DNA from 3 places in the Streptomyces sp. NPDC005799 genome. Region 2 is predicted to be linked to each of the others. Evidence: riboswitches for the same ligand, from Rfam matches in the RefSeq annotation. Region 2 holds a riboswitch; each other region holds the start of a gene.

Region 1 (3,928 bases), on a different contig from region 2:
GAGGTCGTTGCCGAGGTCGGGGAGAAGCCGTTTCGTGCCAAGCAGTTGTCGCAGCACTACTTCGCGCGGTACGCGCACGACCCCGCGGAGTGGACCGACATCCCGGCCGCGGCGCGCCCCAAGCTGCGGGAGGCGCTGCTTCCCGAGCTGATGACCGTCGTACGGCATCTGTCGACCGACCAGGGGACCACCCGCAAGACGCTGTGGCGGCTGTTCGACGGGACGCTCGTCGAGTCGGTGCTGATGCGGTACCCGGACCGGGTGACCATGTGCATCAGCTCGCAGGCGGGGTGCGGGATGAACTGCCCGTTCTGCGCCACCGGGCAGGCCGGGCTGGACCGGAATCTGTCGACCGCCGAGATCGTGCACCAGATCGTGGACGGGATGCGGGCGCTGAGGGACGGAGAGGTCCCGGGCGGGCCCGCGCGGCTGTCCAACATCGTCTTCATGGGGATGGGGGAGCCGCTCGCCAACTACAAGCGAGTGGTCGGAGCCATTCGCGCGCTCACCGACCCCGCCCCCGACGGGCTCGGGCTCTCGCAGCGCGGGATCACCGTGTCGACGGTCGGGCTCGTGCCCGCCATCCATCGCTTCGCCGACGAGGGCTTCAAGTGCCGGCTCGCGATCTCGCTGCACGCCCCCGACGACGAGCTGCGTGACACCCTCGTCCCCGTGAACACGCGCTGGAAGGTGCGGGAGGTGCTCGACGCCGGGTTCGAGTACGTGGAGAAGAGCGGGCGACGGCTGAGCATCGAGTACGCGCTCATCCGGGACATCAACGACCAGGCGTGGCGGGGTGACCGGCTCGGGCGGCTGCTCAAGGGCAAACCCGTGCACGTCAACCTCATTCCGCTGAACCCGACCCCGGGCTCGAAGTGGACCGCCTCCCGGCCCGAGGACGAGAAGGCCTTCGTCGAGGCCATCGCCGCGCACGGTGTACCGGTGACCATCCGGGACACCCGAGGTCAGGAGATCGACGGGGCCTGTGGACAGCTGGCGGCCACCGAGCGGTAACCTTTGCCCGTACGTACACCTTCATATCCGACAGGGGAGCGCCACAGCGCTGAGAGTGCGGCAATCGGGCCGCAGACCCTCTGAACCTCGCCCAGGTCATTCTGGGTAGGAAGTTCGGTCATCACCGTGAACACCAAGAAGTACTGTGCTGCCGTCATAGGCCTCGGCTGTGGCCTCGGCATGCTCACGCTGTCCGCCTGCGGCTCCTCAGGCAGCGGTTCCTCCGCCGACTCCAAGACCGTCACCCTGGTCAGCCACGACTCCTGGGCCGTCTCGAAGAGCGTCCTCGCCGACTTCGAGAAGCAGTCCGGCTACAAGGTCCACGTCCTCAAGGACGGAGACGCCGGGCAGGCCGTCAACAAGGCCATCCTGACGAAGGACAACCCCCAGGGCGACGTCTTCTTCGGCGTTGACAACACCCTGCTCTCCCGGGCCCTCGACAACGGACTGTTCCAGTCGTACGAGGCGAAGGGCTCCGACCGGATCAAGCCGCAGTACCGGGTCGACCAGGACAAGCACCGGGTCACGCCCATCGACTCCGGCGACATCTGCGTCAACTACGACAAGGCCTACTTCAGCAAGCACCAGCTGACCCCGCCGCAGTCCTTCGACGACCTGGTCAAGCCCGAGTACAAGAACCTCCTCGTCACCGAGAACGCCGCCACCTCCTCGCCCGGCCTCGGCTTCCTGCTCGGCTCCGCCGCGAAGTACGGCGATGGGGGCTGGCAGGGCTACTGGAAGAAGCTCAAGGCCAACGGCGTCAAGGTCGTCGACGGCTGGGAGCAGGCCTACAACGAGGAGTTCTCCGGCTCGGCCGGCGGCAAGAAGGCCAAGGGGGACCGGCCGCTCGTCGTCTCCTACGCCTCCTCGCCGCCCGCGGAGGTCGTCTATGCCGACCCGAGGCCGAAGACCGCGCCGACCGGAGTGTCGTACGGCACCTGCTTCCGGCAGATCGAGTACGCGGGACTGCTCAGCAACGCGCACAACAGCAAGGGCGGCAAGGCGTTCATCGACTTCCTGGTGACCAAGGAGTTCCAGGAGGACATGCCGCTCAACATGTTCGTCTACCCGGTGATCGAAGGGGCCGCGGTGCCCAAGGAGTTCACCGAGTACGGTCCCGCCGCCAAGAACCCCGAGACGATGGCTCCCGCGAAGATCGCCGCCAACCGTGACCAGTGGGTCAAGTCGTGGACGTCACTCGTACTGAAGTAGCCCCGACCGAAGCGGCCCCGCGCAGGACCCGGCAGGGGAACGCGGCGCGTTACGGGCTCATGGCCGTGCCCGTCGCGTTCTTCGCACTGTTCTTCGCCTGGCCCGTCGCCGCGATCGTCGCGCGCGGGCTGAAGGTCGACGGGGCGTGGCGGCTCGGGCGGATCGCGGACGTCGTCACCCAGTCCGACATCCGGCACGTCCTGTGGTTCACCACCTGGCAGGCGCTCGCCTCAACAGCGCTCACCCTCCTGGTCGCCCTTCCCGGCGCCTACGTCTTCGCGCGCTTCGACTTCCCGGGCCGACAGGTGCTGCGGGCCGTCGTCACCGTCCCCTTCGTCCTGCCGACGGTCGTCGTCGGAACGGCCTTCCTCGCGCTCGTCGGACGCGGCGGACTGCTCGACCAGTTGTGGGGCGTACGGCTGGACACGACCGTGTGGGCCATCCTGCTGGCGCACGTCTTCTTCAACTACGCGGTCGTCGTACGGACCGTGGGCGGACTGTGGGCGCAACTGGACCCGCGGCAGGAGGAGGCCGCGCGGATGCTGGGCGCGTCCCCGCTGCGCGCCTGGCGCAGGGTCACCCTGCCCGCCCTCGCGCCCGCCGTGGCCGCCGCCGCGCTGATGGTGTTCCTCTTCACCTTCACGTCCTTCGGCGTCGTCCAGATCCTCGGCGGGCCCACCTTCTCCACCCTGGAAGTCGAGATCTACCGGCAGACCTCCGAGATCTTCGACCTGTCCACGGCCGCCGTGCTCACGATCGTCCAGTTCCTGGCCGTCGGCGCGATCCTCGCCGTGCACGCCTGGACGGTACGGCGGCGGGAGAGCGCCCTGCGGCTCGTGGACGCGTCCGTGACGGCCCGGCGGCCGCGCGGGACGGCCCAGTGGGCGCTGCTGGCCGGAGTCCTCTTCACCGTCGCCGTCCTGCTCCTGCTGCCGCTCGCCGTGCTGGTGCAACGGTCGCTGGACGCGCCGGACTTCCGCTACTACCGGGCGCTGACCAGCGAGACCGGCGACACCTTCCTCGTCCCGCCGATCGACGCGATCGGCAACTCACTGCAGTACGCCCTCGCCGCGACCGCCATCGCCGTCGTGATCGGCGCTCTGGCCGCCGCGGCCCTCGCCCGCCGGGACGCCGGACGACTGGTGCGCGGCTTCGACGCGCTGCTGATGCTGCCGCTCGGCGTCTCCGCGGTGACCGTCGGCTTCGGCTTCCTGATCGCCCTGGACAAGCCCCCGCTGGACCTGCGCCAGTCCTGGATCCTGGTGCCGCTCGCACAGGCGCTGGTGGGCGTGCCGTTCGTCGTACGGACCATGCTGCCGGTGCTGCGGGCCGTGGACATCCGGCTGCGGGAGGCGGCGGCCGTGCTCGGGGCCTCGCCCTGGCGGGTGTGGCGGGAGGTCGATCTGCCCCTGGTGCGGCGGGCGTTGCTGGTCGCGGCCGGGTTCGCCTTCGCCGTGTCGCTGGGGGAGTTCGGGGCGACCGTGTTCATCGCACGGCCCGACAACCCGACCCTGCCAGTCGCCGTGGCGCGGCTGCTCGGGCGGCCCGGGGACCTCAACTACGGCCAGGCGATGGCCCTTTCGACGATCCTGATGGTGGTGTGCGCGGTGGCGCTGCTGGTGCTCGAGCGGCTCCGTACCGACCGGACCGGGGAGTTCTAGATGCTGCTGAGCCTGGAAGAGGCCACCGTCCGCTTCGGCGC
Region 2 (3,928 bases):
CACAGGTAGACACGGGCGTCGGCGAGCCGGGCGCGGGCGGTGGTGGCGGCGATGGACATGCGAAGGTCCCCCGTGTCGTTCGTGGTCGGCGGCGTACGGGCCGGGGGCCGGGCGCCCGCGGCGTGGCTGCCGCGGGCCGCGCGGTGCCACGGCCGTGGCCCGGGCGGGCCCGGCCCGTACGCCGGACGGTGTTCGGATGATCAGCGCGTTCGGATCAGACGGCGAGCGCCTGGGCCCGGCGCTTCACCTCCGTGCCGCGATTCTCGCTCAGGGCCTGAGCGGGGGTGCCGGGCAGGCTCTCGTCGGGGGTGAAGAGCCACTCGAGCATCTCCTCGTCGGAGAAGCCGTCGTCCCGCAGGAGCGTCAGGGTCCCGGACAGGCCCTTGACGACCTTCTGCTCGGCCCCGTCGATGAAGGCGGCGGGGACGTGCAGCGCGCGGTTCTCACCTCGGCGTACGGCGATGAGCTGGCCCTCCTTGACCAGCTGCCGGACACGCGTCACCTCGACGCCGAGGATCTCGGCGATGTCGGGCAGGGTGAGCCAGGCGGGGACGAGAGCATCGATCTTTGCGTCAATCTCGGTCACGGGATTAAGCGTGCCATCCAGGACTGACAGTCGGAAGTCGGGGCCGTCCAACCAGGGCGGCGGATTAGGCCGTGGCCGCCTTGAGCGGGCGCGTGGGGTCGGCGAGGAGCCGGGGGTCCATCGGAGTGGCAGCCTCGATCAGGCGACGGCCCTGGGCCAGGTCGCGGGGCCTGCCCACGGCCAGCAGGGCGATCAGACGGGTCTCGCGCAGCCAGCAGACGGACCAGGACGGGCCCGAGGGGTCGCCGCGCCACAGGGTGGCGTCCGCGGAGGTGTGGTGGCCGGCGTACTGGACGAAGCGGCCGAACTGTTCGGACCAGAAGTACGGCACCGGGTCGTAGACGGCGGGCGGCGCCCCGGTGGCCGCGGCGATGATGTTCGCCGCGACCGTGCGCGGGCCCTGGAGGGCGTTGTCCCAGTGGTGGACGAGCAGGCGCTCGCCGTACCGGCCCGAGGGGAAGGAGGCGCAGTCGCCGACGGCGTGCACATCCGGTGCCGAGCTGCGCAGGTACGCGTCGGCCAGGACCTCGCGGTGGGCGCCCAGTTCGATGCCGGAGCCGGTGAGCCAGCCGGTGGCGGGGCGGGCGCCGATCCCGACCACCACCGCGCCCGCGGGCAGCCGCGAGCCGTCGTCGAGGACGACCTCGCCGGGTTCGACGCGCTCCACGCGCGCGTGGGTGCGCAGCACGGCGCCGGCGTCCTCGTACCAGGCGGCCATCGGCGCGGCCACCTCGGCGGGCAGGGCGCCCGCCAGCGGTCGGTCGGCGGCCTCCACGACGGTCACCGAGCAGCCGGCCTCGCGTGCGGCCGTGGCGAACTCGGCGCCGATCCAGCCCGCGCCGACGACGACGATGTCGTGCTGCCGGGCGAGCACCGGCCGCAGCCGCTCGGCGTCGTCCAGGGTGCGCAGCAGGTGCACGCCGGGCACGCCCTCCGCGCCCGGCAGCCGGACGGGTTCGGCGCCGGTGGCGAGGACCAGGACGTCGTACGGGACGGGCCCGGCCTCGGTGTTCAGTTCGTGGTCGTCCGGGCGCACGCCGAGCGCCTCGCGTCCCAGCAGGAGTTCGATGCCGAGCGCCTCGAAGTCGACGTCGAAGGCGGAACCCTCCGACTTGCCGAGCAGGACGGCCTTCGACAGCGGCGGACGGTCGTAGGGCTGGTGGGGCTCGGCACCGATCAGGGTGACGGTGCCCCGGAAGCCCTGTTCGCGCAGGGCGACGGCGGTCTGTACACCGGCCATGCCCGCGCCGACCACGACCACCCGTCGCTGCGACTGCGTCGTCTGCTCGCTCACCTGATCACCATAGACACTGACTATCCGTCAGTCAGCGGTCGTGTTGAGTGACCTGCTCCACAACACTGGTCCCGCGGCCCGGCTGCGACTCCCACTCCCAGGTCTCCTCCAGCCGCAGCCGGCCGTCCGGCAGTCCGACGACCGTGGACACGCAGTGCCCCGAGGACGTCGTCCCGTCGTGCGTGAGCTGCACGTACCGGAAGTCGAGCCGGTCTCCCGACCGGGTACCCACCAGATGCCCGCGTACGACGTCGCCGCCCGCGTACTCGGCCCAGATCTCCCCGTCCCGCTCGTGGTACGTGAAGCGGGTGCCGGTGCCCACCTGACCTGGGGCCTGGTCGGCGACGGGGGCGAGGACGAGGCCGTCCAGCGAGCGGGGCACGGCGGGAGGCTCCCTTACAGCGGCGTCGGGGATCGGGCTAGGGTGGCCACCGTACAAGCACTCGCGGGAGCCCGGACGCACCGGGCTGAGAGGGAGGCTGGCGGCCTCCGACCGTACGAACCTGATCCGGGTCATGCCGGCGAAGGGAGGGGCTGGACGCCCATGCCGTCACGTACGTCAGACGTCCTCGTCGTCGGGGGCGGGATCATCGGCCTGGTCACGGCCTGGCGGGCCGCACAGCGCGGGTTCGCGACCGCCGTGGTGGACCCGGAGCCGGGCGGCGGGGCGGCCCAGGTGGCCGCCGGGATGCTGGCCGCCGTCACCGAACTGCACTACGGCGAGCAGACCCTGCTCGGCCTCAACCTGGAGTCGGCGCGCCGTTACCCGGACTTCGCGGCCGAGCTCGGCGAGCTCACCGGGGACGACCTCGGTTACCGCCGGTGCGGCACCCTCGCCGTCGCCCTGGACGCCGACGACCGCGCCCACTTGCGCGAACTGCACGCCCTGCAGCGGCAGTCGGGACTGGAGTCAGAGTGGTTGTCCGGGCGCGAGTGCCGGCGCCTGGAGCCGATGCTCGCGCCGGGCGTGCGCGGGGGGCTCCGGGTCGACGGCGACCATCAGATCGACCCGCGGCGCCTGGCACGTGCGCTGGTGGCCGCGTGCGAGCACGCGGGCGTGGTCTTCCACCGCGGCTGGGCCGAGCGTCTGAGGGTCGCGGGCGAGCGGGCCGCCGGCGTCACCACGGCCGACGGCACCGAACTGGGCGCGGGCCAGGTCGTGCTGGCCGCCGGCAGCCTCAGCGGACGGCTCCCGGGCGTCCCGGACGACGTCCTGCCGCCCGTACGGCCCGTGAAGGGGCAGGTGCTGCGGCTGACCGTGCCGAAGCGGTACGCGCCGTTCCTGAACCGCACCGTGCGCGCCGTGGTGCGCGGCAGCAGCGTCTACCTGGTGCCGCGCGAGAATGGCGAGCTGGTCGTCGGCGCGACCAGCGAGGAACTGGGCTGGGACACCACGGTCACCGCGGGCGGCGTGTACGAACTGCTGCGCGACGCGCACGAGCTGGTCCCCGGCATCACCGAACTGCCGCTGACGGAGACCCGCGCGGGCCTGCGCCCCGGCTCCCCCGACAACGCGCCGCTGCTCGGGCCCACGCAGCTGCCGGGCCTGCTCCTGGCGACCGGCCACTACCGCAACGGCGTGCTGCTCACGCCGGTCACCGGCGACGCGATGGCGCACGTCCTGACCACCGGTGAACTCCCCGACGAGGCCCGTCCGTTCACCCCGAGGCGCTTCGCGCGCGTGGAGCAGCCGGTATGAACGTCTCCGTCAACGGAGAGCCGCGCGAGTTCGCCCCCGGCACGGCTCTCGACACCGTCGTCAAGACCCTCACCCCGGCGCCCTCCGGCGTGGCCGCCGCCCTCAACGAAACCGTCGTCCCGCGCGCGCAGTGGCCGTCGACGTCCCTCTCCGAGGGGGACCGCGTCGAGGTGCTCACCGCCGTCCAAGGAGGCTGACCCATGGCCGACGACCCTCTTGTGATCGGCGGTACGTCCTTCTCGTCCCGCCTGATCATGGGCACCGGGGGCGCCCCCAGCCTGGAGGTGCTCGAGCGGGCGCTGGTGGCGTCCGGCACGGAGCTGACGACGGTCGCGATGCGCAGGGTGGA
Region 3 (3,928 bases), on a different contig from region 2:
ACCGCCACGGACGTACGGGCCGACAGCCCGTGGCACAGGTAGAGGGCGATCAGCATGATCGCGCTCGACCCGATCACCGCGACGAGCAGGGGATTCGAGCCCTGCAGGATCGCGGGCAGGATGAAGAAGTTCAGGATCAGGAAGCTGATGGCCAGCGCGACCAGCGCCATGACGCCCCGCAGCCGTCCGACGATCACGACGGCGAGCGCGAAGATGCCGGCCAGCAGAGCCATCGGGAACCGTCGGTTCACGTCGGCCACGGAGTACTGCAGGTCCTTGGGTGCCGAGGGCTCGTAGGCGGCCACCACCTTCTCGCCCTGGTGCAGTTGGCGCGACTGGTCGGGCTGGACGATCTCGGTGAACGTACGGCCCTTGTCCTTGCCGGTGTCGACCCGGATCGTCGCCTTCTTGCAGGTCCCCTTCTCCTGCTGCTGGGCGGAGGAACCCCCGGTGGTGGAGGTGTCGCCGAGCGAGCTCCCGCCCGAGGCGTTCACCGACTTGCAGCTCACGGAGACGACCCTGGTGACCGTCGCCTGCTGGGTCTGCCGGTCGAAGCCCACCCCGGTCCGCTGGTGCGACGGGGCGCCGCCCGGCCACAGCACCACGAGGCCGACGACCACGGCGGCGGCGAACGGGATGAGGACGGCCGCGATGACCTTGCGCAAATGCTGGGAGACGGGGGCGGCCGGACCATGGCTGTGACTGTGGCCGTGCCCGCTGTGGCTGCCCGCATCGTGCCCGTGCCCGCCATGGGCGCCCGCATCGTGCCCGTGTCCCGGCCCGCCGGGGGCTCCGGGGCCGTTACCGGGTTCGTGGCCGTCGGCCCCATGGATGCCGCCGTATCCCGGGCCGTGCCCAGGGGGCGGGTACGAGGGCTGGTGTGTCGTGGTCACCGGCAGATCATCCCAACAACGGCAGAGGGGCACTGTTCACCGCGCCACACATGACGCTAGCGTGGAGGCACCTTTGCACACGCGGGAGCTCGGAGCACCGGGCTGAGAGGGCGCTGACCTCCGTCCCAGCGATGTTTCACGTGGAACGTCAACGAAGTCGAGTGATGTTCCCCACGAAATGTCGGCAGACGGAAGCCGCTGCGTCGACCGCCGAACCTGTTACCGGGTAATGCCGGCGTAGGGAGTAGGTCTCATGACCAACAAGGACGCACGCACGCCTGCCTCCACGCAGTTCGACGGGGAGAACGGGAAGTCCATCGGCTGGCACAAGGCGTACATCGAGGGTTCGCGCCCCGATGTGCGGGTGCCGGTCCGTCAGGTGCACCTCACCAACGGGCAGTCGGTCACGCTGTACGACACCTCGGGCCCGTACACCGATCCGCTCACCGACACGGATGTCCGCAGGGGGCTCGCCCCGCTGCGCGAGAACTGGATCGTCGGTCGCGGGGACACAGAGGAGTACGCGGGTCGGCCCGTCCGTCCCGAGGACGACGGGGTCAAGCACACATCGCCCCGCGGCGGTCTGCGCAACCTCGACGCCGTCTTCCCGGGACGTCCGCGCCAGCCGAGGCGCAGCCGCGACGGCAAGGCGGTCACGCAGCTCGCGTATGCGCGCCGCGGCGAGATCACGCCCGAGATGGAGTTCGTGGCCTTCCGGGAGAACGTCTCACCGGAGGTCGTCCGCGAGGAGATCGCGGAGGGCCGGGCGGTTCTCCCCGCGAACGTCAACCACCCGGAGATCGAGCCGATGATCATCGGCAAGCGGTTCTTGGTGAAGGTCAACGCGAACATCGGCAACTCCGCTGTCACCTCCTCCATCGAGGAGGAGGTCGAGAAGATGACCTGGGCGACCCGCTGGGGCGCCGACACGGTCATGGACCTGTCCACGGGCCGCAACATCCACACCACCCGTGAGTGGGTGCTGCGCAACTCCCCCGTCCCCATCGGCACGGTGCCGCTCTATCAGGCGCTGGAGAAGGTCGACGGCCGGGCCGAGGAGCTGACCTGGGAGATCTACAAGGACACGGTCATCGAGCAGGCCGAGCAGGGCGTGGACTACATGACCGTCCACGCGGGCGTGCGCCTCCCGTTCGTCCCGCTCACCGCCCACCGCAAGACCGGCATCGTCTCGCGCGGCGGCTCGATCATGGCGGCGTGGTGTCTGGCGCACCACAAGGAGTCGTTCCTGTACGAGAACTTCGAAGAACTCTGCGAGATCCTCGCCGCGTACGACGTCACGTACTCGCTCGGGGACGGTCTGCGTCCCGGTTCGATCGCGGACGCCAACGACGAGGCGCAGTTCGCGGAGTTGCGCACGCTCGGGGAACTCAACCGGATCGCGAAGCGTTTCAACGTACAGACCATGATCGAGGGCCCGGGGCATGTCCCGATGCACAAGATCAAGGAGAACATCGACCTTCAGCAGGAGATCTGCGATGAAGCTCCGTTCTATACCCTCGGCCCGCTGACGACGGACGTCGCGCCGGCGTACGACCACATCACCTCCGGCATCGGTGCCGCGATGATCGCCTGGTGGGGTACGGCGATGCTCTGCTACGTCACTCCCAAGGAGCACTTGGGCCTGCCCAACCGCGACGACGTCAAGACCGGTGTCATCACCTACAAGATCGCCGCCCACGCGGCCGACCTTGCCAAGGGGCACCCCGGGGCGCAGGAGTGGGACGACGCGCTGTCCGACGCCCGCTTCGAGTTCCGGTGGGAGGACCAGTTCAACCTCGCCCTGGACCCGGACACGGCCCGCGAGTTCCATGACGAGACCCTCCCGGCGGAGCCGGCCAAGACGGCTCACTTCTGCTCGATGTGCGGGCCGAAGTTCTGCTCCATGAAGATCAGCCACACCATCACCGAGCGGTTCGGCGGTGAGGCGGCCGACGGGGCGTCGCAGGAGGAGATCGCGGAGGGGATGCTGCAGAAGTCCAAGGAGTTCGCGGCGAGCGGTAACAGGGTGTACCTGCCGATCGCTGACTGACCAACGCCGGAACGCCGTCCCGCCACCGACCCGGGACGGCGCTTCCTCCGCCGGGACCCGGCGTCTGCCAGTTCGCGGAATCGGGGTTCCTCAGTTCGCGGAATCGACGTCCCTCAGTTCGCGGAACCGGGTGTCCGTGAGTACCACGCGGACGGCCCGACAGTGCCAGCCGTCCTGCTCGCCGGCCTCCCACTCCAGGGCGACGACCTGGCCGACGGACAGAGAACGAAACTCCGGCATCTCGATCGCCGAGAAGTGCGCCCAGCAACCGCCGGGCGTCTCCGGGGAGTCGAGGATCCCCCAGCTCTCTTCGTCATGCCACACGCGCACGCTTGCACCGATCATCCGCGGACTCCAAGGAACGCTCTGCTCAAGGCCGTCATGGCACCAGGACGATCTTGCCGGTCGTCTGCCTGGTCTCGATCGCGCGGTGGGCCGCCGCCGCTTCGGACAGCGGGTAGGTGTCCTGGACCATCACCCGCAGCCGGCCCGTCTCGATGCGCTCGGTGATGTGTTCCAGCAGCGCCCCTGAGGGCGCGGCCGTGACCCAGACATACCGCAGGCCGCGGTCGGCGGCCTGGCGGTCGTCGGTTCCCGGATCGATCGACGCGCCGACGAGCAGACCGCCTGGCCGCAGCACGTCGAGGGAGTGTGGACCGTAGGAACCGCCCACCAGGTCGAGGACCACGTCCACGGGCGCCACGGCGGCCCGGAAGTCGGTGGCGGTGTAGTCGACCAGTTCGTCGGCGCCCAGTCGGCGCAGCAGGTCGTGACGGGCGGCCCGCGCGGTGCCGATGACGTGCGCCCCCAACTCCTTGGCCAGTTGCACCGCGACATGCCCGACGCCGCCGGCCGCCGCGTGGATCAGCACCCGGTCGCCCGGCTGGACCCCCGCCAGCACGGCCAGTGCCTGCCACGCGGTCACAGCCACCAGCGGCACGGCACCCGCGTGCACCAGATCGAGGTTCTTCGGCGCGAGGGCCAG

The links. Region 2 has a riboswitch for thiamine pyrophosphate ahead of thiO (glycine oxidase ThiO). Riboswitches for the same ligand answer to the same signal wherever they lie in the genome.
Region 1: it holds a riboswitch for thiamine pyrophosphate, as region 2 does, so the genes downstream of both, ABZ453_RS11365 (thiamine ABC transporter substrate-binding protein) here and thiO (glycine oxidase ThiO) in region 2, are expected to answer to the same signal.
Region 3: it holds a riboswitch for thiamine pyrophosphate, as region 2 does, so the genes downstream of both, thiC (phosphomethylpyrimidine synthase ThiC) here and thiO (glycine oxidase ThiO) in region 2, are expected to answer to the same signal.

Annotation. Positions count from the first base shown of each region.
Region 1 covers NZ_JBEXXQ010000009.1:83,650-87,577, forward strand. Annotated here, with positions in the region: gene rlmN (23S rRNA (adenine(2503)-C(2))-methyltransferase RlmN) at 1-1,014, shown strand, start outside; TPP riboswitch at 1,037-1,144, shown strand; gene ABZ453_RS11365 (thiamine ABC transporter substrate-binding protein) at 1,141-2,226, shown strand; gene ABZ453_RS11370 (iron ABC transporter permease) at 2,286-3,887, shown strand; gene ABZ453_RS11375 (ABC transporter ATP-binding protein) at 3,888-3,928, shown strand, end outside.
Region 2 covers NZ_JBEXXQ010000002.1:82,145-86,072, reverse strand. Annotated here, with positions in the region: gene thiE (thiamine phosphate synthase) at 1-59, opposite strand, end outside; gene ABZ453_RS02380 (Rv2175c family DNA-binding protein) at 215-586, opposite strand; gene ABZ453_RS02375 (FAD-dependent oxidoreductase) at 651-1,880, opposite strand; gene ABZ453_RS02370 (hypothetical protein) at 1,912-2,262, opposite strand; TPP riboswitch at 2,316-2,427, shown strand; gene thiO (glycine oxidase ThiO) at 2,425-3,579, shown strand; gene thiS (sulfur carrier protein ThiS) at 3,576-3,776, shown strand; gene ABZ453_RS02355 (thiazole synthase) at 3,780-3,928, shown strand, end outside.
Region 3 covers NZ_JBEXXQ010000045.1:2,871-6,798, forward strand. Annotated here, with positions in the region: gene ABZ453_RS35355 (YibE/F family protein) at 1-893, opposite strand, end outside; TPP riboswitch at 965-1,154, shown strand; gene thiC (phosphomethylpyrimidine synthase ThiC) at 1,147-2,943, shown strand; gene ABZ453_RS35365 (cold shock domain-containing protein) at 3,034-3,288, opposite strand; gene ABZ453_RS35370 (NADP-dependent oxidoreductase) at 3,323-3,928, opposite strand, start outside.